DNA from 3 places in the Klebsiella grimontii genome. Region 2 is predicted to be linked to each of the others. Evidence: predicted binding sites of a transcription regulator. Region 2 holds the regulator's gene; each other region holds the start of a gene.
The links. The regulator Fur, encoded in region 2, represses iron uptake genes when iron is present. The targets are predictions, from matches to a motif close to ATAATAATGAGAACNACTATCAA.
Positions count from the first base shown of each region.

Region 1: the regulator Fur is predicted to act here: its motif matches at 5,315-5,337, upstream of ACE3MN_RS15325 (TonB-dependent siderophore receptor).
Region 3: the regulator Fur is predicted to act here: its motif matches at 3,971-3,993, upstream of efeU (iron uptake transporter permease EfeU).

Region 1 covers NZ_CP169721.1:3,248,196-3,256,117, reverse strand. The annotation lists gene ACE3MN_RS15350 (metal-dependent hydrolase) at 1-219, opposite strand, end outside; gene kduD (2-dehydro-3-deoxy-D-gluconate 5-dehydrogenase KduD) at 311-1,072, opposite strand; gene hxpB (hexitol phosphatase HxpB) at 1,221-1,889, opposite strand; gene ACE3MN_RS15335 (YniB family protein) at 2,020-2,556, shown strand; gene yciA (acyl-CoA thioester hydrolase YciA) at 2,589-2,987, opposite strand; gene ACE3MN_RS15325 (TonB-dependent siderophore receptor) at 3,087-5,267, opposite strand; gene ACE3MN_RS15320 (septation protein A) at 5,498-6,037, opposite strand; gene ACE3MN_RS15315 (YciC family protein) at 6,090-6,833, opposite strand; gene ompW (outer membrane protein OmpW) at 7,147-7,785, shown strand; gene ACE3MN_RS15305 (YmjA family protein) at 7,883-7,922, opposite strand, start outside.
Region 2 covers NZ_CP169721.1:4,001,572-4,009,493, forward strand. The annotation lists gene seqA (replication initiation negative regulator SeqA) at 1-272, opposite strand, end outside; gene ybfF (esterase) at 457-1,230, shown strand; gene ybfE (LexA regulated protein) at 1,364-1,657, shown strand; gene fldA (flavodoxin FldA) at 1,807-2,337, shown strand; gene fur (ferric iron uptake transcriptional regulator) at 2,629-3,081, shown strand; gene tcuR (tricarballylate utilization LysR family transcriptional regulator TcuR) at 3,211-4,137, shown strand; gene tcuA (FAD-dependent tricarballylate dehydrogenase TcuA) at 4,235-5,638, shown strand; gene tcuB (tricarballylate utilization 4Fe-4S protein TcuB) at 5,625-6,764, shown strand; gene ACE3MN_RS18885 (MFS transporter) at 6,817-7,922, shown strand, end outside.
Region 3 covers NZ_CP169721.1:3,489,585-3,497,506, forward strand. The annotation lists gene phoH (phosphate starvation-inducible protein PhoH) at 1-121, opposite strand, end outside; gene efeB (iron uptake transporter deferrochelatase/peroxidase subunit) at 631-1,899, opposite strand; gene efeO (iron uptake system protein EfeO) at 1,904-3,031, opposite strand; gene efeU (iron uptake transporter permease EfeU) at 3,084-3,914, opposite strand; gene ACE3MN_RS16530 (NupC/NupG family nucleoside CNT transporter) at 4,188-5,372, shown strand; gene ACE3MN_RS16535 (DUF3574 domain-containing protein) at 5,442-5,876, opposite strand; gene putP (sodium/proline symporter PutP) at 5,989-7,497, opposite strand.

The DNA.
Region 1 (7,922 bases), 750 kb from region 2:
GCCGCGATGGCCGAAGGCGCGCGCTATCGGTTTTGATATCCAGCTTAAGCGCTGGCCGAGAAATGACTTCGGGTGATCGATATCCGGCAGCAGACAGGTCAGGATGGCGGAAGGAACAATATGCCACCAGTCGCCCTGGGCCAGCACGGGCGTTAATTCCGCATTTTTCGCAAATACCGCGCAGGCGATAGAAAAGAGGAGGTGGCCTTCCGCCGTCATGATAAAAACCCTAAACTGTCAATTCATACAGTATAGGGTTTTTATACAGTGTGCGAAAGAGGTGACGGTGTAACTCTTTGTCACAAAATCATCAGCGCGCCAGCCAGCCGCCATCCACCGCCAGGGTATAGCCGCTGATGTAATCCGCCGCCCTGGAGGCGAGGAAGACGACCGGCCCCTGGAGATCATCCGCAACCCCCCAGCGCCCGGCCGGAATACGGTCGAGGATCGCTTTGCTACGCTCGGCGTCATCGCGCAGCTGTTGGGTATTATTGGTCGCCATATACCCCGGCGCAATCGCGTTAACGTTGATGCGATGCCCGGCCCATTCGTTGGCCATCAGGCGGGTAATGCCCAGTACGCCGCTTTTTGACGCGGTGTAGGATGGCACCCGAATACCGCCCTGAAACGAGAGCATTGAGGCAATGTTCACGATTTTCCCGCCGTCACCCTGCTGGATAAACTGCCGGGCGACCGCCTGCGAAAGGAAGAACACCGACTTCAGATTCAGATTCATCACGTCGTCCCAGTCCTTTTCGCTAAAGGAGAGCGCATCGGCGCGACGGATGGTTCCCGCATTGTTGACCAGAATATCGATCCGGCCCATGGCGGCCACGGCCTGAGTCACTATGTCTTCAATCTCATCCTGCCGGCTCAGATCGGCCTGGATAGCGGTAAAGCGGCGGCCCAGCGCCTGGACCTTTTCTGCGGTTTCATGGGGGATCCGGCGATTCACGCCGACGATATCGCACCCGGCCTGCGCAAGGCCTAACGTCATTCCCTGGCCCAGCCCGGTATCACAACCCGTCACGATGGCGACCTTGCCCGCAAGGTCAAAGGCGTTCAGTACCATATGCACCTCTGTATGCTGATTTCATGCGTCAAATAACGCCGTTGAGATAAGCATAGAGGGCGGAAGAGGAAAAAACAATTAAAAATGAAACGGTGTTTTATTTTTGTGAGGATGGGATGATGCCGCTCTCCCATCATCACCGGCAGGATTAACCGAGCAGGTCGCCCGGCGTGAGGGACTCAAGCGTAGCAAGCTTCACGTCAGCCAGCACGAAGCGCGGGTCGCGGCTGTTTTCCGCTTCCGGTACCACGATAGACCGCATCCGCGCTGCTTTGCTGGCAATCATACCGTTGACCGAGTCTTCCAGCGCCACGCAGTTCATTGGGCTGACGCCAAGACTGGCGGCGCAGTTCAGATACACCTGCGGATGCGGTTTGCTGAACGGCAGCATTTCGGCGGAAGCGAGGGCGTCAAACTGGTCGCGCAGTTCAAACATGGTGAGGACTTTTTCCAGCATCCGCAGCGGCGATGCCGACGCGAGGCCGATTTTTAGCCCCTGGGCTTTGCACAATGCCACCGCCTGGCGCGCGCCGGGGAGAAGCGGACGCGCTTCTTCCACCAGCTGGATGGCGCGATTGATGATCCGCGCGGTGACTTCCGCGCGATCCGGGCCTTTCCACGGCTGCTGGGCAAACCACAGGTCGACGACTAAATCGATGCGTAGCCCCAGAATATCCGGCATTTCATGGCGGCGTCTGATATCCACCCCCAGGCTTGCCATCACCTCCAGCTCTGCTTTATCCCACAGCGGCTCGGAATCAATCAGTAAACCATCCATATCAAAAATCGCGGCGTGAATCTGGCGCCTGGCTGACATAAGTCCCTCTCCTTGTAGCGTAAATAGATAACGAATCGGCACTCATGGTATATCATACCGCGCATTATTGGGCGAAATTCGCCGACGAAGGTAGACTTAGAGTGGATAGGCGTCTTAACAAGGGGAACCCATGACGTATCAACAAGCTGGACGCGTTGCAGTACTTAAACGTATTTTGGGGTGGGTGGTATTTATCCCGGCGGTTATCTCGACGCTGATTTCCGTGCTGAAGTTTATGTACGAGCACAGTGAGAAAAAACCGGGCATTGACGCGGTGATGATGGACTTCGCTCATGTGATGATTGAGATGATGCGTTTTAATACGCCGTTCCTCAATTTCTTCTGGTACAACTCGCCGCTGCCGGACTTTAAGCACGGTATGAACATTGGCTTCTGGGTCATCTATATTCTGGTGTTTGTCGGCATGGCGCTGCAGGCGTCCGGGGCGCGGATGGGGCGCCAGGCGAAATTTCTGCGCGAAGGCGTGGAGGATCAGCTGATTCTGGAGCAGGCGAAAGGGGCCGAAGGGCTGACGCGCGAGCAAATCTCCGAACGCGTGGTGGTGCCGCGTCATACCATCCTGGTGCAGTATTTTCCGCTTTACGTTTTGCCGGTGGTCATTATTGTACTGGGCTACTTCTTCTTCTCTTTACTCGGTTTTCTGTAAACGATCGGCCCGGTTGTGCCGGGCCGGCTGCATTACAGGGCGGGCAGGGCGCGAGGCTTGCCCTGATTATCCACCGCGACGTAGATAAACAGCGCTTCGGTCGCTTTATAGCGCTGGCCGATAGGCTCAGACGATACTTTCTTGACCCACACTTCCATATTAATGGTTATCGACGTGTTGCCGCGCTTCACGCAGTTGGCGTAGCAGCATACGACATCGCCAACCGCCACCGGGCGTAAAAAGGTCATGCCGTCGACGCGGACGGTCACGACGCGGCCGTGGGCAATCTCTTTGGCCATAATGGCGCCGCCAATATCCATCTGCGACATCAGCCAGCCGCCGAAAATATCGCCGTTAGCGTTGGTGTCCGCCGGCATCGCCAGGGTGCGTAAAACCAATTCGCCCTTCGGCGCAAGATCTGTTGTTGTCATTCTATACTCTGTACTAGTCAAAGATGATCAGGCGCGATGCTACTATGAAAATGGCGTCGAGAGAATAGGGAATACGCCCGCGATAGCGGGCGTGAAGGGTCAGAAGGAGATCGTGACGCCAGCGTAGTAGGCGCGGCCTGGTTCGTTATAGGTCGAAGCCCCTTCGTTTTCACGATAAATTTGCTTATCGAACAGGTTGCTAATCCCGGCGTTCAGGCGCAGATCTTTCATTAGCTGATAGTTGCCGCCGATACCCACCACGGAATAAGATCCAACTTCATTGGTGGCCAGCACCCCGTTTTCATTACGAATTTCCGCATATTCGCGCGGTTTCTGCCGACCGTACAGGGTCCAGTTGACGTTCGCCGAAAACTTACTGGTCACCTGCCAGTCAAGCAGGGTATTGATGGTGTATTTCGGAATTACGGACAGCGGGTTTCCGGTATCTTTGTTTTCCGATTTGATCATATAAGTGGCGTTGGTGCGCCAGCTGAGCGTATCGGCAATAACCGGAACCAGCAGCGTGCCTTCAAGGCCTTCGACGACCGCTTTCCCGCCGTTCTCCCACTGCAGGATATTCGCTCCGCTGGCGGTATTACCCAGCACCTCGGTGCCGGAGACAATCTTGTTTTTGTAATCGTTGCGGAACCAGGTGACGCCAGCGTTGTAACCGTTGAGATTAAACTCAAGACCAATCTCTTTATTGATACTGATTTCCGGGTCGAGATCCGGGTTACCCAAAAGATAGCAGTTGCCATCGGCAATACTTATCGGGCAGCCGTTTCCGCGCGTAGAAAGCAGGTAGCCTTCGCTCGACTGATACAGATTCGGCGCTTTAAACTCGCGGGCAATACCTGCTTTGACCTTAAACATATCCCCCAGATCCTGCGACAGGTTCAGACTCGGGCTCCAGTTGCTGCCGAAGTCGTTATGGTAGTCGAAGCGCAGACCCGGGATAATATTGGTGCCCGGCGTTGCCTCAATATTGTCTTCGAGATAGATACCGGTCAGCGTGGCGCTGTTCTTGGGGCTGCGTTGTGAAGGATCGCCGGACACCCCGGGGAGCGCATCCGTGGTGGTGGTGGCCTGCATGGACGCCGGATCGTTCAGCTCATCGCGATTCCACTCCATGCCCAGCGTCAGGGTCTGTTCAGCGAGCCAGTTGAAGGGGAGATTCACCTCGGCGGTTGAGCGCCACGACTCCAGGCGGCTGGTGTCATAAACATCGCTATTGATCATCCCTTCCACGCGACCGGTAGTACCCTCCTGCAGGCGGGTATTGTTGGTTTTTTCGTAGTAGACGCCCGCCTTCGACTGGCCCCAGTCCCAGATCCCGTTATAGGTCAGCCCCCAGGTCTGTCGATACATCCGGTTTGTTTCCTGACCGTAGAGGGTATCCACCAGGCCATTGGGGCTCATATTACTGTTGCTATACTGGGTATCGCCGGCATAGATATTGCCCTGCCGGCTATAGGCGTAGCTAAAATCGATAATCTGCTGCGGCGTGACTTTCCACGACAGCAGGGCGTTAATATCTTTGTTGCGCACACCTTCGCGGCCCGCGGCATAAGATCCATTTTGCGCGCGGTTAATATCCCAGGCGTCGGGTTCGGTTTTGTTAATGTTGCCGTATAAACGCATGGTCAGGGCATCCCCGGCCAGCGGTCCGTTGAGGTTGAAATTAGCCCGGTTAGTGGAGCCTTCTTTGTTATTTTCCGGCTGATTGGTATAGAGCGAGAGCGAGCCGTGCCAGTCGTTGGTGGGGCGTTTGGTGATGATATTGACCACGCCGCCCGCGGCGCCTGAGCCGTAGCGCGCTGCGGCAGGGCCGCGCAGAACTTCAATGCGTTCCACCATTTCCGGCGGCACCCAGTTGCTGTCGCCGCGGGTATCGCGCTCGCCGCGCCAGCTATAGCGCACAGAATTGCGGGAAGTGACGGGCACGCCATCAATAAGGATCAGCGTGTTTTCCGGCCCCATACCGCGAATATCTATTTGACGATTGTTGCCGCGGCTGCCGCTGGCGCTGTTGCCGGTCAGGTTTACGCCGGGCATTTTACGAATAATTTCTGAGAGGTCGTTAACCGGCGGATCTTTGGCGATATCTTCCGCGGTGATGATCGAGACGCCCGGCTGCTGCTTCAGCGCCTCTTCGGCGGTTCCCCGTACCACCATGGTTTCGGTATCCTGCTCCACTTCTTCGGCAAAGCCAGCCGGACTGAACAAGCCTGCGATGGCCAGAGCGAGGGGAGTGGTTATGTGCTGTTTCTGCGGTCTCATGATAAATATCCCTATAAAAGCGGGTGAAATTGAGATCGAGAATATCAATGATAATAATTATCATTACAATAACACTGCGTTAATCTCCACAAAATCCTCACATTTGCCGCAACTTTCCGTGATCCGGCAGATATCATGAAGAAAACGGTTTTTTAATCCTGTTCAGAGAGCATAACAGTAGATCAAGGGGGGAGACGGCACGCAGAGCTGCGTGCCGGGAGAATGGCAGCTTAGTGATTGTCGTCCTGCGGCATATGGCGATAGATATAAACGCCGCTCAGCAGGGTGAAGACCAGCGTCAGCGCGGTCAGGCCGAAGACCTTGAAGTTGACCCAGATATTCTGCGGCAGCCAGAAAGCGATGTAGATATTCGCCAGCCCGCAAAGAATAAAAAATACCGCCCAGGCCAGATTGAGCCGCGACCACACCTGCTGCGGCAGCGTCAGCTCTTTCCCCAGCATGCGCTGGATCAGCGGTTTTTTCATCACCCACTGGCTAAACAGCAGCGCGCTGGCGAACAGCACGTAGATAACCGTTACCTTCCATTTAATAAACTCGTCGTTATGGAAGAAGATAGTCAATCCGCCGAATACGGCGACCAGGACGAAGGTAATGAGCGCCATTTTTTCGACTTTGCGATAGCGTACCCAGCTGTAGATCAGCACGATGGCGGTGGCGATAATCAGCGCGGTTGTCGCGGCGTAAATATCATATAGCTTGTAGAATGCGAAGAAGACTACCAGCGGTAAAAAATCCAGAAACTGCTTCATACATCGATTCCGTCGTTCAGATCGGGGCAGAAATAGCCCGCCCCGGATTAAGTTAGTTGCGAATAAGCATATACAAGCGGAATAAATAGATCAGCAACAATGCAGAGATCAGATTACTGAGGGTATTTATTACCACCGCGCCAACGTTCGGCGTCAGGACCGCGAAGCTCGATGCAAACAGCAGCAGCAGCGTTTTCGCCAGCAGCCAGCCGATAATCGCCGGCGCCACCAGACGCACGTTGGCCCAGGCCAGACGCATACTGCCACGCATGGCGCTGAAAATGCCGATTTTATCCTGCACCAGCATAACCGGTGCGAAAGAGAGCACGATAGCCAGCAGGACGCCAGGCACCACCACCAGCATCATCCCCATCTGCACGATAAACGTCGTCAGCAGGATCAGCAGCAGCAGCTTTGGCAGCACCGGCGCGGAAGCGCCGATCGCGCGAAGGGCGCTGACCCGCTGACCGGCGGAGATCATTTGAATCATGAGCAGAACGCCGCCGGCAAGGATGGCGTTGCCTACAAGACCGGAGAAAGTGGAGGCCGCGGAGGCTCGCAGCAGGATTTGCTGCTGCTCAGGCGTCATGCTCTGAACCAGTTCAAACAGCCCGCCGCTACCCGCCAGGCTATCGCCCTGGCTTAATATCGACAGCTGTTCTTCACTGGGTGAAAAGGCATGGCCAAGTACTACCGTAATGAACGCGCATAGCAGCGCAATCAGTAGGATAGTAACGAACTGATTGCGGAAAAAGTTCCCGGTGTCACGGTAGACGGACTTTGCCGTGATAGACATGCATTCTCCTTGAGTATTGCAGGTGTTAACTAGCCGGCGATTGTACCGCAAATCGCGGCTGGGTAGCAGTCTCTGCTGCTGCGCGCTAAGTATATCTTTGTAAATAGAAGAGGAAATCAGCGAAGCGCTGTCTGGAGGACCATAATGGAAGAAACTTGATACCACACGCTTATCACTGATTGTATTGAGAAAGTGAAAATTAATCTGGATCAATAAATGTTAAATTTGCCGACTTAATGTGATCTATGTTGGATCAAACATACCTCTTTGTATGTATATTCTTGCGCTGAATAACCATAATGAGGAAGTGGGTATGAAAAAGTTAGCAGCGGCGGTTGTTATTCTGAGCAGTCTTTCCGGCAGCAGCGTCTGGGCGCATGAAGCCGGTGAATTTTTTATTCGCGCGGGTTCGGCCACGGTCAGGCCGACCGAAGGCGCGGGCGGTACGTTAGGCAGCCTGGGGGGCTTTAACGTCAGCAACAATACGCAACTGGGTCTGACATTCACCTATATGGCAACCGATAACATAGGCGTTGAACTGCTGGCCGCCACGCCGTTCCGGCATAAAGTCGGGACCGCGGCAACCGGCAATATTGCGACCGTTCACCATTTACCGCCGACGTTAATGGCGCAGTGGTACTTTGGCGATTCGAGCAGCAAACTGCGTCCTTACATTGGCGCGGGTATCAACTACACGACCTTCTTCGATGAGAGCGTGAACGATACGGGTAAAAAAACCGGTATCTCTGACCTGAGCCTGAAAGACTCCTGGGGAGCGGCAGGGCAGGTGGGGATGGACTATCTGATTAACCGCGACTGGCTGATTAACATGTCGGTGTGGTACATGGATATCGACACCACCGCCAACTATAAGCTGGCGGGCGCGCAGCAGCACGACAGTATTCGTCTGGATCCGTGGGTGTTTATGTTCTCTGCGGGATACCGGTTCTAAAGTCCCGGATAAAGCTGGTCGCAATGACCAGCTTTATTACGCTTTCTGACGCGTGGCGGATTTGCTTAAGCCTCCCCCGGAGCGGCTGCAGTAACGGCTACTCATTACCCCATTTATTCAGAAATACCGCGATATCA
Region 2 (7,922 bases):
CGGTTTACCGCGCGCTTTTGATCAGCGTACTCATCAGATAACAGCAGCTCACGCATCGCGCGGACTTTATCCTTCAGAGGATTAGCGGGCTTCACTTCAGCGACAGGCGTTGGCGCAGGGGCCGGAGCGGCTTTCGCTACCGGCGCGACAGGCTGGGAAACGGCGGAAAACTTCAACATACGCCGTAAAATGTCGGATGCGCTCTCGCCAATATGCTTGGTGTGGCTGGCAATATAGCTATAGAGTTCATCATCAACTTCAATTGTTTTCATCTTAATCCAGTGCGATATCTTTTTCTGAATACAAGTTGTCGGGATTATAGGGTCAAATCCCAACCGCGGATAGCGTCAAACCAGGATGGCGGTAAAACTCGGAAATCTTCCGGGTCTTGCAGCCGGATGGCAGAATGTCCAACATAATACCCTAACCCGACGGAGCGAAAAAAAGAACTTTGCCATGAAATTAAATAGCCGAGCGCAATCTGCACAGAATCCGCACAATAATCCCCCTATCGTCCTGGTCCACGGCCTTTTTGGCAGCCTGGATAACCTTGGGATCCTCGCCCGCGATCTGGTTCACGATCGCGATATTTTACAGGTCGACATGCGAAACCACGGTCTTTCGCCGCGCTCGCCGGAAATGACCTATTCCGCGATGGCCCAGGATCTGCTTGATACTCTCAATGAATCACAGATTGAGAAAGCTACCTTTATTGGTCACTCAATGGGCGGAAAGGCGGTGATGGCGCTGAGCGCGCTGGCGCCGGAGCGCATCGCGGGTCTGGTCGCCATTGATATCGCCCCGGTGGATTATCACGTTCGCCGTCATGATGAAATCTTCGCCGCCATCAACGCCGTCACCGATGCGGGCGCCGCAACGCGTCAACAGGCGGCGGCAGTCATGCGCCAGCACCTTAACGAAGAGGGCGTGATTCAGTTTCTGCTGAAGTCTTTCGTGGACGGCCAGTGGCGGTTTAACGTACCGGTGCTGTGGGAGCAGTACGATAATATCGTCGGCTGGCAAGCCGTCCCGGCCTGGCCGCATCCGGCGCTGTTTATCCCCGGCGGTAACTCCCCCTACGTCACCGACGCATACCGCGACGCACTATTGGCTCAGTTTCCCCAGGCGCGCGCGCACGTTATCGCCGGCGCCGGGCACTGGGTACATGCCGAAAAACCGGAGGCCGTGATCCGCGCAATTCGTCGTTATTTAACCTCTATCGCCGCCTGACTGGCTAAAATGTGCCCGACCGCGCGGCTTAATGCCCGCGGTCGTTGGCGCAGCCCGTCGCCTGATGTATTATGGCGCGCTGTCTGCGTCGGCTATGCCCGATAGCTTGTTTCCCCCGAAGTCACTCTGAATCATGGCAAAAGAACAAACGGACCGTACGACATTAGATTTGTTCGCAACCGAGCGTCGGCCGGGTAGACCGAAAACCAATCCGCTTTCGCGCGATGAACAGCTGCGCATCAACAAACGCAATCAGCTTAAACGCGATAAGAGTCGCGGTCTTAAGCGCGTGGAGCTAAAGCTGAATGCCGATGCGGTCGACGCGCTTAATGAGCTGGCGGAAGCCCGTAATATGAACCGCAGCGATCTTATCGAAGAGATGCTGATGAGCCAGCTGGCGGCCCTGCGCGGCCAGGATAAAGCCTAAAACCCTCAAAAAATAAGCTTTCATGTAGCAGAGTGTGCAGTTGGGCGTGATTGCTGTTTCCGCGCCCTTCTCTGTTCTGCTATCATTGCCCCTATCTGCGGGCATTACGCCACTACCACATCATTAAGTTTCAAGAGGTTATTTTACTCATGGCAATCATCGGCATCTTTTTTGGCAGCGACACCGGCAACACCGAAAATATTGCAAAAATGATCCAAAAGCAGCTTGGTAAAGATGTTGCTGATGTTCACGACATTGCCAAAAGCAGCAAAGAGGATCTGGAAGCTCACGATATCCTGCTGCTCGGCATTCCGACCTGGTACTACGGCGAAGCCCAGTGCGACTGGGACGATTTCTTCCCGACGCTGGAAGAGATCGATTTCAACGGCAAACTGGTCGCGCTGTTTGGCTGTGGCGATCAGGAAGACTATGCTGAATACTTCTGCGATGCGCTGGGTACCATCCGCGACATCATCGAACCGCGCGGCGCAACTATCGTTGGCCACTGGCCGACCGCGGGCTACCATTTTGAAGCGTCTAAAGGCCTGGCCGATGACGATCACTTTGTTGGCCTGGCCATTGACGAAGACCGTCAGCCAGAATTGACTAACGAACGCGTGGAAAAATGGGTAAAACAGATTTCTGAAGAGCTGCACCTTGAAGAAATCAAGAATGCCTGAGTCTAAACGGCGAAATCATCAGATTTCGCCGAATTGATAGATAAAAGCAATCAAAGTTATAGCTACAAGTTTTTAACTTTTAATCACATATCTGTACAATGTCCTCTGATTTAACGGGGTCGCGTGAAGCACTTTGTAGCGAGTGCCTCGTTTTTGACAGCATACAAGGCCCGATGCTTGCAGTTTTCATTTCACCATGGCAGTTCTATAATGAGACGCATTACATCGGGTGATTCTCTGTATTACTTCCGCTGATGGAAGTAGATCGTTTAGCAACAGGACAGATTCCGCATGACTGACAACAATACCGCATTAAAGAAAGCTGGCCTGAAAGTGACGCTTCCGAGATTAAAAATCCTGGAAGTGCTGCAAGGACCGGATAACCATCATGTCAGTGCGGAAGACTTATACAAACGCCTGATTGATATGGGTGAAGAGATTGGCCTGGCCACCGTCTACCGCGTACTGAACCAGTTCGACGACGCCGGTATCGTCACCCGTCATAATTTTGAAGGCGGTAAATCCGTTTTTGAACTGACGCAGCAGCATCATCACGATCACCTGATTTGCCTCGACTGCGGCAAAGTGATCGAATTTAGCGATGATTCCATCGAAGCGCGCCAGCGTGAAATTGCCGCAAGGCACGGTATTCGTCTGACCAACCACAGCCTGTACCTGTACGGACACTGTGCGGAAGGCGACTGCCGCGAAGATGAACATGCCCACGACGCGGCAGAGAAATAATCACCGCATCGTATACCGCCAAAAGCCAACCTGAAGGTTGGCTTTTTTTTGCCCGGAATTTGCCGCCTCTTTCTCTCGCGCTGCAATACGTTTACTGTCAGTGCATCCTGAGGTGTACGGAGAGTCGACATGGAGCTTCGCCAGCTACGCTATTATGTGCGCATTATTGAAACCGGCAGTATGGGCCGCGCCGCGCTTGACCTGAATATCGGCGTCTCCGCGCTGAGCCAACAGATGGCGCGCCTGGAGAACGAACTCGCCATCCGTCTGCTGCAGCGGACATCGCGCGGCGTAATGCCGACCAGCGCTGGTCTCGCCTTCTACTCCCAGGCGCAGCTGGCGCTGCGCCACGCCGACGATGCGGTTCTCGCCGCGCGCGAGGCGCGCCTTTCCGGCCACGTCAGCGTCGGTATGGCCCCCAGCACCGCCTCTGTACTGGGGGTACCTTTTATTCACGCGATGCGCGAAAGCTATGCCGACGTCCGCCTGCATTTGGTCGAGAGCCTCTCCGGTAATCTGGAACGCATGATCAACACCCGCCAGCTTGATTTAGCTATCGTGTTCCAGAAGGAGAAGCTTGCGCGCTGGAGCGCCAGGCCGATTCTCGAAGAGCGTCTGTTTCTGATTGGCACCCATGACGTGCTGGCCCCCCTTCCCGAAGCGAGCATCTCGCCTGGCCAACTGGCCGCTATCCCGCTGATAATGCCAAGCCTGGGGCATGGCCTGCGCGGCAGGCTGGAGGCGATCTGCCAGGAGCACGCCCTGAGCGTCGATGTGGTGGCTGAAATCGACGGTCTGGCCCTGCTGATGCGCGCCGTCCGCGACGGACTGGGCGCCACGCTGCAGCCGGGGGCGGCGATTTCCCATCTCGACGGCGAGTCCCTGAGAGTGATCGGCGTCGAGAATCCGATACTCAGTCGGCCAAACTTTCTCGTCAGCCTTTCCGATGATGAACTGACCCCAGCGGGCCTTGCCGCGCGGGTGATACTGGCGAAAGTCATGCGTCAGCTCGTGGAGTCAGGCCGCTGGCCCGGCGCCAGCCTTTACGCGCACTAAACCCCCCTTTAGCAATACGCCATAGCGTCCTTACGGCCAAAACGAATACATTTCCATTACAAATTTAACAATCAAGCAAAGCGTAATGGAGCCAAAAATGGTGGATGTACTGGTGATTGGCGGCGGCAATGCCGCGCTATGCGCCGCATTAACCGCCCGGGAAGCCGGCGCGTCCGTGCTGCTGCTGGAGGCTGCGCCGCGGGAATGGCGAGGCGGAAACTCTCAGCACACGCGGAATCTTCGCTGTATGCACGATGCTCCGCAGGATGTTTTAATCGACAGCTATCCGGAAGAAGAGTACTGGCAGGACCTGCTGCGCGTCACCGAGGGCAACACCAACGAAGCGCTGGCGCGGCTGGTGATCCGCACTTCAGCGCAATGCCGGGACTGGATGCGCCAGCACGGGGTTAACTTTCAGCCGCCGCTCTCCGGCGCCCTGCACGTTGCCCGCACCAACGCCTTTTTTATGGGCGGCGGTAAAGCCCTGGTCAACGCCTATTACCGCAGCGCGGAGCAGATGGGCGTTAAGATCCGCTACAACACGCCGGTACAGGCGCTCGAATTAGATAACGGCGAATTCGTCGCCGCGCTGGCGGGCGAAGAAAGGATCGTCGCCAAAACCTGCGTCCTCGCCGCCGGCGGGTTTGAATCTAACCGCGAGTGGCTGCGTGAAGCATGGGGACAGAACGATCGTGGTGAATGGCCAGCCGATAACTTTCTCATCCGCGGCACCCGCTTCAACCAGGGCGTGCTGCTCAAGTTTATGATTGACGCCGGGGCTGACATCATCGGCGATCCTTCACAATCCCACTGCGTCGCCATTGACGCCAGGGCGCCGCTCTACGATGGCGGGATCTGTACGCGCGTGGACTGCGTGTCGCTGGGGGTGGTCGTCAACCGTGACGCCAGGCGCTTTTATGACGAAGGGGAAGATTTCTGGCCCAAACGTTATGCCATCTGGGGCAGACTGGTCGCCCACCAGCCGGGGCAAATCGGCTACTCAATTATCGACAGCAAAGCGATCGGCCACTTTATGCCGCCCGTTTTCCCCGGCGCCCAGGCCAATACCATTGAAGAGCTGGCTCGCCAGCTGGGATTGGACGCAGAAAGCCTGGCGCAAACCATCGCCCGCTACAACGCCGCCTGCGCGCCCGGCCAGTTCGATCATACCCGCCTTGATAACTGCGCGACATCCGGCCTGACGCCGCCGAAAACCCACTGGGCGCGGCCCATCGATACGCCGCCCTACTACGGCTATGCCCTACGACCGGGGATCACCTTCACCTACCTCGGGCTGTACGTCAATGAACACGCCGCCGTCCATTTTGCGGGCAAGCCCAGCCGAAGCCTGTTCGTTGCCGGTGAAATGATGGCCGGCAACGTGCTGGGCAAAGGCTATACCGCCGGCGTGGGCATGTCGATCGGGACGACATTCGGCCGCATTGCCGGCCAACAAGCCGCCAGGGCGGCACTGCAGGAGAGACACCATGAAGTCGCTTGAAAAGCTAATCATTGACGCGCAAATCATCACCCAGCCCGAAGCGGAGGTCGAACGGGTGATGCAGGTCTGTAACGCCTGCCGCTATTGCGAAGGGTTTTGCGCCGTGTTTCCGGCCATGACCCAACGCCTGGCTTTTGGTAAAGCGGATATAAACTACCTGGCCAACCTGTGCCATAACTGCGGTGCCTGCCTGCATGCCTGCCAGTACGCGCCGCCGCATGAGTTTGCCATTAATGTCCCGAAGGCGATGGCGGAAGTGCGGCTGGAAACCTATCAACATTATGCCCAGCCCGCGGCTTTCGGCAGCCTGTATCGTCGGGCCGGCGTGACCACGGCGCTGGCGCTGGTCGGTGGGTTGATCCTCTTTCTGCTGCTGGCGATGGGGCTCAAAGGCTCCCTGCTACATCCGCCGCTGGCCGGCGATTTCTACCAGATTTTTCCCCATAACCTGCTGGCGTGGATGTTTGGTTCGGTCTTCGTACTGGCCATGGGCTTACTGATGGCCGGCGTGATCCGTTTCTGGCGCGAGATCTCCCCGGGGCATCCCCACGCCGTTGATATCGCCGAAGCCTCGCATAACGCGCTGACCTTAAAATATCTCGACGGCGGCCACGGTAAGGGCTGCAACGAGGCTGATGACGCGTTTACCCTGATGCGCCGTCGTTTCCATCATCTTACCTTTTATGGTTTTCTGCTCTGTTTCGCTGCCACCCTGGTGGCCACGGGCTATCACTATTTTGCCGGATGGGAAGCGCCCTACCCGTTCTTCAGCGCACCGGTTCTGCTGGGCACGCTTGGCGGAATCGGCCTGCTGGTGGGCCCGGCAGGCCTGCTATGGCTGAACCTTCGTCGTTCGCCGCTGCACGGCGACCCGCGGCAAAAACCGATGGATCGCGCCTTTATCCTGCTGCTGCTGCTGACCAGCTTCACCGGCCTCGCCCTGCTGGCGGGACGGGACACCTCGTGGATGGGCATTCTGCTTGCCATTCATCTCGGCGTGGTGATGGCGCTGTTTTTAACCCTTCCTTACGGAAAATTCGCCCACGGATTTTATCGCTGTGCGGCGTTACTCAAGTGGGCGATTGAGAAACGGCGCGGAAAACAGGCGGCAGTCGCAGGCGACTAGCCCCCCTCTTACCTCTATAAAAACAAGATAAAGACAATGGAGAGCAAACCCTATGACGCAACCCTCATCGCGCGCCGGTACCATTGGCGCCATCCTCCGCGTGACCAGCGGTAATTTTCTCGAACAGTTCGACTTTTTTCTGTTTGGTTTTTACGCCACCTACATCGCCAGAACGTTCTTTCCGGCGGAAAGCGAGTTTGCGGCGTTAATGCTCACCTTCGCCGTCTTTGGTTCGGGCTTCCTGATGCGCCCTATCGGCGCGATAGTGTTGGGGGCCTATATCGACAGAATCGGCCGCCGTAAAGGGCTGATGGTGACGCTGGCGATTATGGGCTGCGGGACGCTTCTGATAGCGCTGGTGCCCGGCTATCAGACTATCGGCATTCTCGCCCCCATCCTGGTGGTTGTCGGGCGGCTGTTGCAGGGTTTCTCGGCGGGCGTCGAGCTCGGCGGCGTGTCGGTCTATTTATCGGAAATCGCCACGCCGGGGAACAAGGGATTCTATACCAGCTGGCAATCCGCCAGCCAGCAGGTGGCTATCGTTGTGGCGGCGCTGATTGGCTACGCGCTGAATGAAACGCTCGGCCACGATCAGATCGCCGAATGGGGCTGGCGCATTCCCTTCTTTATTGGCTGTATGATTATTCCGCTGATTTTTGTGCTGCGGCGTTCGTTACAGGAAACCGAAGCCTTCCTGCAGCGTAAACATCGTCCTGATACCCGGGAGATCCTGAGCACAATTGTCAAAAACTGGCGCATCATCTCGGCGGGCACCTTGCTGGTGGCAATGACCACGACAACTTTTTACTTCATTACCGTCTATACCCCGACCTACGGCAGAGCCGTGCTGCACCTGAGCGCCCGCGACAGTCTGCTGGTGACCATGCTGGTCGGCATCTCCAACTTTATCTGGTTACCGATCGGCGGGGCAATTTCTGACAAAATAGGCCGTCGAGCGGTGCTGATGGGCATTACCCTGCTGGCGCTGCTCACTACCTGGCCGGTAATGCACTGGCTCACCGCCGCGCCGGATTTCACCCGCATGACGCTGGTCCTGCTCTGGTTCTCGTTCTTCTTTGGTATGTATAACGGCGCGATGGTGGCCGCGCTGACGGAAGTGATGCCGGTCTACGTCCGCACCGTCGGCTTTTCACTGGC
Region 3 (7,922 bases), 510 kb from region 2:
CACTCATTTGCACAAGCGATGTGACCGATTCTTCTTCGCGCTGCTTATGGCTTCGCGAATCCTGTCTCAGCACACGTTTGGCCTCACGACGAGCTCTGGTCACTGCTTTTTGTCTTCCCATGGATAGCACCTTGCGTTGTTGGTTTACATCACACGCGTCACGATCGACGCGATTATGCGCACTAACGATTGAGGTTTGGCTTCCTTGTAAGCCATTGCTTGCCTGACGAATTGGCAGAGGGTCACGGCTACGCGCACCGGTAACCTTGCCTGGGTTCGGGTTTTCTTTACTAGAAGAGGAGGATTTTACGGTGTGAAAATCGCGGCCGGAAGTTGGGCTCCCGTGCTGATGAGTACGGTCTGGGGTTTGACGTTTTCCGTTACAGCAATCGGGCATTCGCGATCTCCATAATGAAACGAGACTACTGCCGAGAACTACCGCGCCTGTAATAAGTACATCAGAAATAATTCTAAGCGCAACTTATTTTTCACATACAGACAACAAATAATTCTCATCACAGCTGAGGAGAGTTTCCGACTATAAGATTACAGAAAAATGAAACAAGGCAGGAAATACAAAAAATGAATGGAAAAACAGCAGAAAACGCCCTGCCCTCGCGGGCAGGTACGTCAGGCTTCGAGCAGCGATTGCCCGAGATAATGCCGATCGTCGATAACCCCCGGCAGAACAAAGAAATAGCCGCCGCCAATGGGCTTCACGTACTCTTCCAGCGCTTCACCGTTCAGGCGCTTTTGCACCGTCAGAAAGCCTTTTTCCAGATCGTGCTGGTAGCAGACAAACAGCAGCCCCATATCCAGTTGCCCGGAATTGGTCACCCCCTGCGAATAGCTGTAGCCCCGGCGCATCATCAGGCTGGATTGCGTTTCCGGGGTACGCGGGTTGGCAAGACGAATATGGCTATCGAGCGCAATGGTATCGCCGTCAGGGTCTTTGCTGTAATCCGGCACGTCGTGCTCGTGCTGCATCCCAAGCGGCGCACCGCTCAGCTTATCGCGACCAAAAATGGTCTGCTGCTCTTTCAGCGGCGTACGATCCCAGAACTCAACGTGGAACTGAATAATCCGCGCCGCCTGATAGCTGCCGCCCGTCGCCCACGCGGGCTCTCCCTGGTCGGCGGTTACCCACACCACCTTATCCATTAGCGCCTTATCGGTGCTGACCGGATTCGCGGTGCCGTCTTTGAAGCCCAGCAGGTTAACCGGCGTCTCTTTACCCTTGCTGCGCGCGGCGCTGTCGGAGATAAACCCTTCCCGCTTCCAGCGCACGCTAAGCAAATCCGGGGTGTGCTTAATCACGTCGCGCAGGGCGTGAATCACCGTATCCTGGGTGTTGGCGCAAATTTGCAGCAGCAGATCGCCGTGGCACAGCGCTGCATCCAGCGAATCGTTCGGAAAACGCGTCATCTTCTGCAGCGTCTTCGGCGCCTGATTAGCCAGGCCGAAACGCTCGTCAAACAGCGAATGCCCTACCGAGACGGTGATCGTCAGGTTATCCGGCGCGATCCACGGTCCGAGAATGCCTGAGTCCATCGGCGGCAGGCGCGGGTTCGGCGTCTCCGGCGCGGGACCGCCTTTGGTCAGAAAGGCGATACGCCCGGTCAGCAGGCGAAACAGGCGCTCAAGGTCCGCTTTATCGCTGGCGAGCACGTCAAAAGCGACAAGCATCATCGACGCCTGCTGCGGCGTCAGCACGCCGGCCTGATGTGGACCATAAAACGGCTGCGCTTCCATACGCGCGTTTGGCGACAGCGTGCCCGGAGAGCTGTTGTCTTTAGCCGCGTGCGCCACCGGGCAGCCGCCGGTTATCGCCAGCGCGCCGATCCCTTTTAACAACCGCCGCCGGGACGGTTCATTAACATCATATTTTTGCTCAGCCATCGACTTAGTCCAGACCCAGGATCCCGCGCAGCTGGGCCAAATCTTCCGCCAGCGTGGTGATCGGGCCTTTCAGCGCGTTGCGATCGGCATCCGTCAGCTTGTCATAGGTCTCGAAGCCGTCTTTGGTGCGGTATTTGCTGAGAATGGTATCCACTTTTTTGAAGTTGGCGTCCACCTTCGCCAGCAGAGCGCTGTTCTCTTTCTGCAGCTGCGGACGCAGCAGGTCGACGATTTTCTGCGCGCCGTCAATGTTGGCCTGGAAATCCCACAGGTCGGTATGGCTGTAGCGATCTTCTTCGCCGCTGATTTTGCTGGCGGCCACTTCTTCAATCAGCCCGGCAGCGCCGCCGACTACTTTTGACGGCGGGAACGCCAGTTCGCTAATGCGTTTTTGCAGCTCGAGAACGTCGGCGTTCAATTGATCGGCATAGTTATCCATTCCCTTGACGCTGTTATCGCCAAACAGCGCTTTTTCCAGCCGGTGGAAACCGGTGAATTTCGGATCTTCGGCTTTTTTCTCGTAGTCATCCTCGCGGGCGTCAATGCTGCCATCGAGGTCGGAGAACAGCTCGGCGATCGGTTCAATACGTTCGTAGTGCTGGCGCGTCGGCGCGTACAGCGCTTTCGCCTTCTCGATATCGCCCGCTTTCACTGCATCGGTAAAGGCTTTGGTACCGCTAACCAGCTCCGCGGTCTCGGCGGTAACGTAGGCTTTATAGGCGGTAATGGCTTCACCCAGGCTGAGCAGCGCATCGGCTTTGGCGGCATCTTTGGTCGCCTCGCCGGTCACCGTCAGTTTGCCTTTAGGGTTGGTCAGCAGACCGCAGGTCATATCATATTCGCCCGGCTGCAGGTTGGCCGTCAGCTTTTGCGTAAAGCCGGGAGCGATATTCTCCCGCTCTTCCACCACCATCACCCCTTTCAGAATCTCCCACTCCAGCGCTTTCTGGCTGTGGTTCTGAATGATGAACTGGGTTTTACCCGCCTTCACGGTGACGTTCATCGGCTCGCACTGTTTGTCGGTGACGGTCACTTTGACCTGCGGAATATCGGCCGCCTGGGCGTAAAAAGCCGAGCTGAACAGCGCAGCGAGCGTAAGCTGCAGCGCATTACGACGAAAATGATTCATCATGACCATCCCTTTCGATAAGTATGTTGTCACTATTGCAATCCGCGATGCCCGACTACGCTGCCCGGGATGCGGTGGTTTTTTTTCCCGGCGGCGAGACGTACAGCGCCAGCGCCGGGATCAAATAGATAAAGTAGACCGCCACTTCGCTGACGGTCGGCGTTTCCTGATAGCCAAAGATCCCCTCCAGCAGCGTGCCGAATAGCGTGTGCGTCGAAATGACGTTGCTCAGGTCGAAGGCGACCTCCTGAAAATGGTTCCACAATCCGGCCTCATGGAAGGCGCGGATAGCTCCTGCGGCGAGGCCTGCGGCCACCAGTAAAATAAACAGGCTGGTCCATTTGAAGAAGACGCCGAGATTCATGCGGATACCGCCCCAGTAGATCAGGAACCCTAAAACGATGGCCGTCGCCAGACCGAGCATCGCCCCAATGGGCGGCCAGATCCCGACATCCTGCTGGAAGGCGGCGAGCAGGAAAAAGACCGATTCCAGGCCTTCACGCGCGACGGCGAAAAAGACCATCATCACCAGCGCCCAGCCGTGATTGTTCCCGCGCTGGAGGGCATTATCGACCGCCTGCTCAAGCTGCTGTTTGACGTTGCGCGACACTTTACGCATCCAGAACACCATCCACGTCAGAATGCATACCGCCACCACTGCCACGATGCCCTCAAACAGCTCCTGCTCGCGCTGCGGAAACTCACCGGTGGTTTCGTTGATGAAGATGCCCAGGCCCAAGCACAGCGCCGCTGCAAGCAGCACCCCAATCCACATTACGCCAATCCAGCTGCCGCGCTGGGTGCGTTTCAGATAGCTGGCAATCAGGCTGACAATCAGCGCAGCTTCCAGGCCTTCACGTAACATGATGAGAAATGGGACAAACATGCCAACACCCTTAAATGTGAACCGCAGTCAACTGATGCAAAGATAGGTAAATATTTCTGATAGTGATTATCATTACAATAATCAGAAACACAAGTGAAATGTGGAGTGAATGATGACGATTTGTAAATTAATCGCGAACAAATAATGACTTGCGCGATTATCTCGCAGCCCGGGCCCCACGGGGCAGGAGAAGGGGATTTTTTGCGGTGGATATTTACCCGGCTGCGCAGCTGTGGCTAAATGGCGGCCTTATTGACCTGCGAAATAAACGACATGACTCAATTCTTGCACTTCCTGCTGGCGCTGGTGGTTATCCTCGCCCTTGCCTGGCTCGCCAGCTATGACCGTAAAAAAATCCGCATTCGCTATATTATCCAGCTAATTGTTATTGAAGTTGCCCTGGCTTTCTTTTTTCTCCACGCCGAAAGCGGCCTGTGGCTAGTGAAAAATATTGCTTCCTTTTTTGAATCCCTGCTCGGTTTTGCCGCCGAAGGCACCAATTTTGTATTTGGCGGCATGAGTGAAAAAGGGCTGGCGTTTATTTTCCTTGGCGTGCTGTGCCCCATCGTCTTTATCTCCGCGCTCATCGGTATTCTTCAGCACTGGCGTATTCTGCCGATTTTCATTCGCCTGATTGGCACCCTGCTGTCAAAGGTTAACGGTATGGGCAAGCTGGAGTCCTTCAACGCGGTCAGTTCGCTGATCCTCGGACAATCAGAGAACTTTATTGCCTATAAAGGCGTGCTCGGCGACCTCTCTTCACGCCGCCTGTTCACCATGTCGGCCACCGCGATGTCGACGGTTTCGCTCTCCATCGTCGGCGCTTATATGAGCATGCTCGACGCGAAATACGTCGTCGCCGCGCTGATCCTGAATATGTTCAGCACCTTTATTGTGCTGTCGATCATTAACCCGACGCGTCCGGGCAGCGAGGAGGAGATCAAGCTTGAAAAGCTGCATGAGTCCCAGAGTTTCTTTGAAATGCTCGGTGAATATATTCTGGCCGGTTTTAAAGTCGCGATGATTATTCTGGCGATGCTGATCGGTTTTATCGCCTTAATTAGCGCGATTAATGCCCTCTTCGCCACGATATTTGGCCTGAGCTTCCAGCAGATCCTCGGCTACGTCTTTTATCCGCTGGCGTGGCTAATTGGCATTCCGCTTAGCGATGCGCTGAACGCCGGGAGTATTATGGCGACGAAACTGGTGGCCAATGAATTTGTCGCCATGATTGAGCTGCAAAAAATAGCCGCCAGCATGACGCCGCGCGGGCTGGGAATTTTATCCGTGTTTCTGGTTTCCTTCGCCAACTTTGCCTCTATCGGCATTATCGCCGGGGCGATTAAAGGCCTGAACGAGCAGCAGGGGAATATCGTTTCCCGCTTCGGCCTGCGCCTGGTGTATGGCGCAACGCTGGTCAGCCTGCTCTCCGCCAGCTTCGCGGGGCTGGTGCTGTAAATACAGCGCGTTGGCCTGTTATCCCGGGTAAGGCGTTAGCCGCAACCCGGGAATGTCATCGGATTCAAGTTAAAAATGTACGCACACCGGCTGGTCAACGCGCATCACCGACTCCTGCGCAAAGCGTGATTTATAGGTAGTGCGCAGCGCCTCAATCCCCTCTTCGCTCTTCGCATCTTTACCGTGAATCAGCATCAGCGCTTTGCTCTGCTCGCGCGCCACGGTACCGTCATTGCCCAGCCACTGCCCGCGCGCGTCAAAGACCGTCAGGCCATCGCGAAAGCGCGGCGTCACGTCGCGGTCAACGAACTGCTGCCACTCCTGAGCGGTGATATCCTTCCCGGCCGGACGGCTTAAGCCGAAATAGAGCGTGGTTTGCACCATCGCGTTATCCGCCGGGCAGGCGCTAGCATCAACCGCCGGGGTGGTCTTCGCGGCAGGCGCTACGCAGCCGCTCAATAATCCTGCCAGCACCAGCGCCACTGCACCCTGTCTGAAACTCATTTCGCTACCCTCATTGTTATTTGTGCTGAGATATCAGCGTATTTTCAAACGATTAGCAAGAGGCATAAATAACAAAGCCCGCAGAGCGCGGGCTTGATGAGGCTGCAGAGGCTTACTCGGCGGTCGCGCGTACCGGCGGCGCGGAGTGATAATGGGCGTCCGCTTCGGCGAAGCGTCGCTGCATCTCGGAGGAAGGCGCTTTACCCAGCAGGCTGAAGACCACAATCCCCAGGCTACCAAAGATAAAGCCTGGGATGATTTCATACAGGCCCAGCCAGCCGAACTGCTTCCAGACGATGACCGTGACCGCGCCGATGATCATCCCGGCCAGCGCGCCGTTCCGGGTCATTCGTGACCACATCACCGAGAACAGCACCACCGGGCCAAACGCCGCGCCAAAGCCTGCCCATGCGTAGCTCACCAGACCCAGCACGCGGTTCTCCGGGTTGGCTGCCAGGGCGATAGACACCAGCGCCACAACCAGCACCATAAAGCGTCCTACCCATACCAGCTCTTTCTGACCGGCATTTTTACGCAGAAACGCTTTATACAGATCTTCGGTAATCGCGCTGGAGCACACCAGCAGCTGGCAGCTCAGGGTCGACATCACCGCCGCCAGAATCGCCGACAGCAGGATCCCGGCAATCCACGGATTGAACAGAATCTGCGCCAGCTCGATAAATACGCGTTCGGCGTTCTGGTTGACCGCCCCGGCAACGCCCGGGTTGTTATTGAAGTAGGCAATACCAAAGAAACCGACGGCAACGGCGCCCGCCAGGCAGAGGATCATCCAGGTCATGCTGATACGACGAGCGTGAACGATGCTGTGGTGCGAGTCCGCCGCCATAAAGCGCGCCAGAATATGCGGCTGACCAAAATAACCCAGCCCCCAGCCCATCAGCGAAATAATCGCAACAAAGTTCAGGCCCTTGAGCATATCGACGTTCTCAATACTCTTTTGCTTAATCACTTCCAGAGAATCGCCAAAACCGCCGACGGAAATGACCACCATCACCGGCGTCAGGATCAGGGCGAATATCATCAGGCTGGCCTGGACGGTATCGGTCCAGCTCACCGCGAGGAAGCCGCCGACGAAGGTATAAATAATGGTTGCCGCCGCGCCGGCCCACAGCGCGGTTTCATAACTCATGCCAAAGGTGCTTTCAAACAGACGTGCGCCGGCCACAATCCCGGAAGCGCAATAGATGGTGAAAAATAACAAAATCACCAGCGCCGAGATAATTCGCAGCACGCGGCTTTGATCTTCAAAGCGGCCGGTAAAATAATCCGGCAGCGTCAGGGCGTTATTATTGACTTCGGTATGCACCCGCAAACGCCCCGCCACCAGCTTCCAGTTAATCCATGCACCTAACGTCAGGCCAATGGCAATCCAGCTTTCGGAAATACCGGAAATAAATATCGCCCCTGGCAGCCCCATCAGCAGCCAGCCGCTCATATCGGAGGCCCCGGCGGAGAGCGCCGTGACGAATGGGCCAAGGCTGCGGCCGCCGAGAATATAATCATCAAAGTTCTTCGTCGAACGCCAGGCAATAAAACCGATGAGTACCATGCCAAAAATATAAACAATAAAAGTCACCAACATGGGTGTGCTAATAGCCATGTAAAAATCTCCAGAATTTTTGTCGACAGCGTCCAAATTTGTCGTTTTATCCACTACCGGAACGGGGCAATGGCCTATTGGTTGTATTGGGCGACCGTATCCTGACGGAAGCTTTGTTTTTTCACAAACGATTTAACACAGCATTTACACGAAATGCTTCCGGGACCAAACTTCATTTTGTTATAGGTTGCACTCTCTCACGTTTTTAGCGGTTGCACCACGCAAAAGTGTTAAGTGACGCATAGAAATACCTTATTAGACAGGGGATAAATATCTGCTATTTTCGTCATTATTTTTAACAATCCCGGCGTTTTACTACCTGCCACACAATTCTCAATTAACAAGGTTGCACAAAGTTGCAACATGGTAGATATTTCTACGCAACCTCATCTTGGCACGAAGACGTTCTATTACAGGAGTTCCTG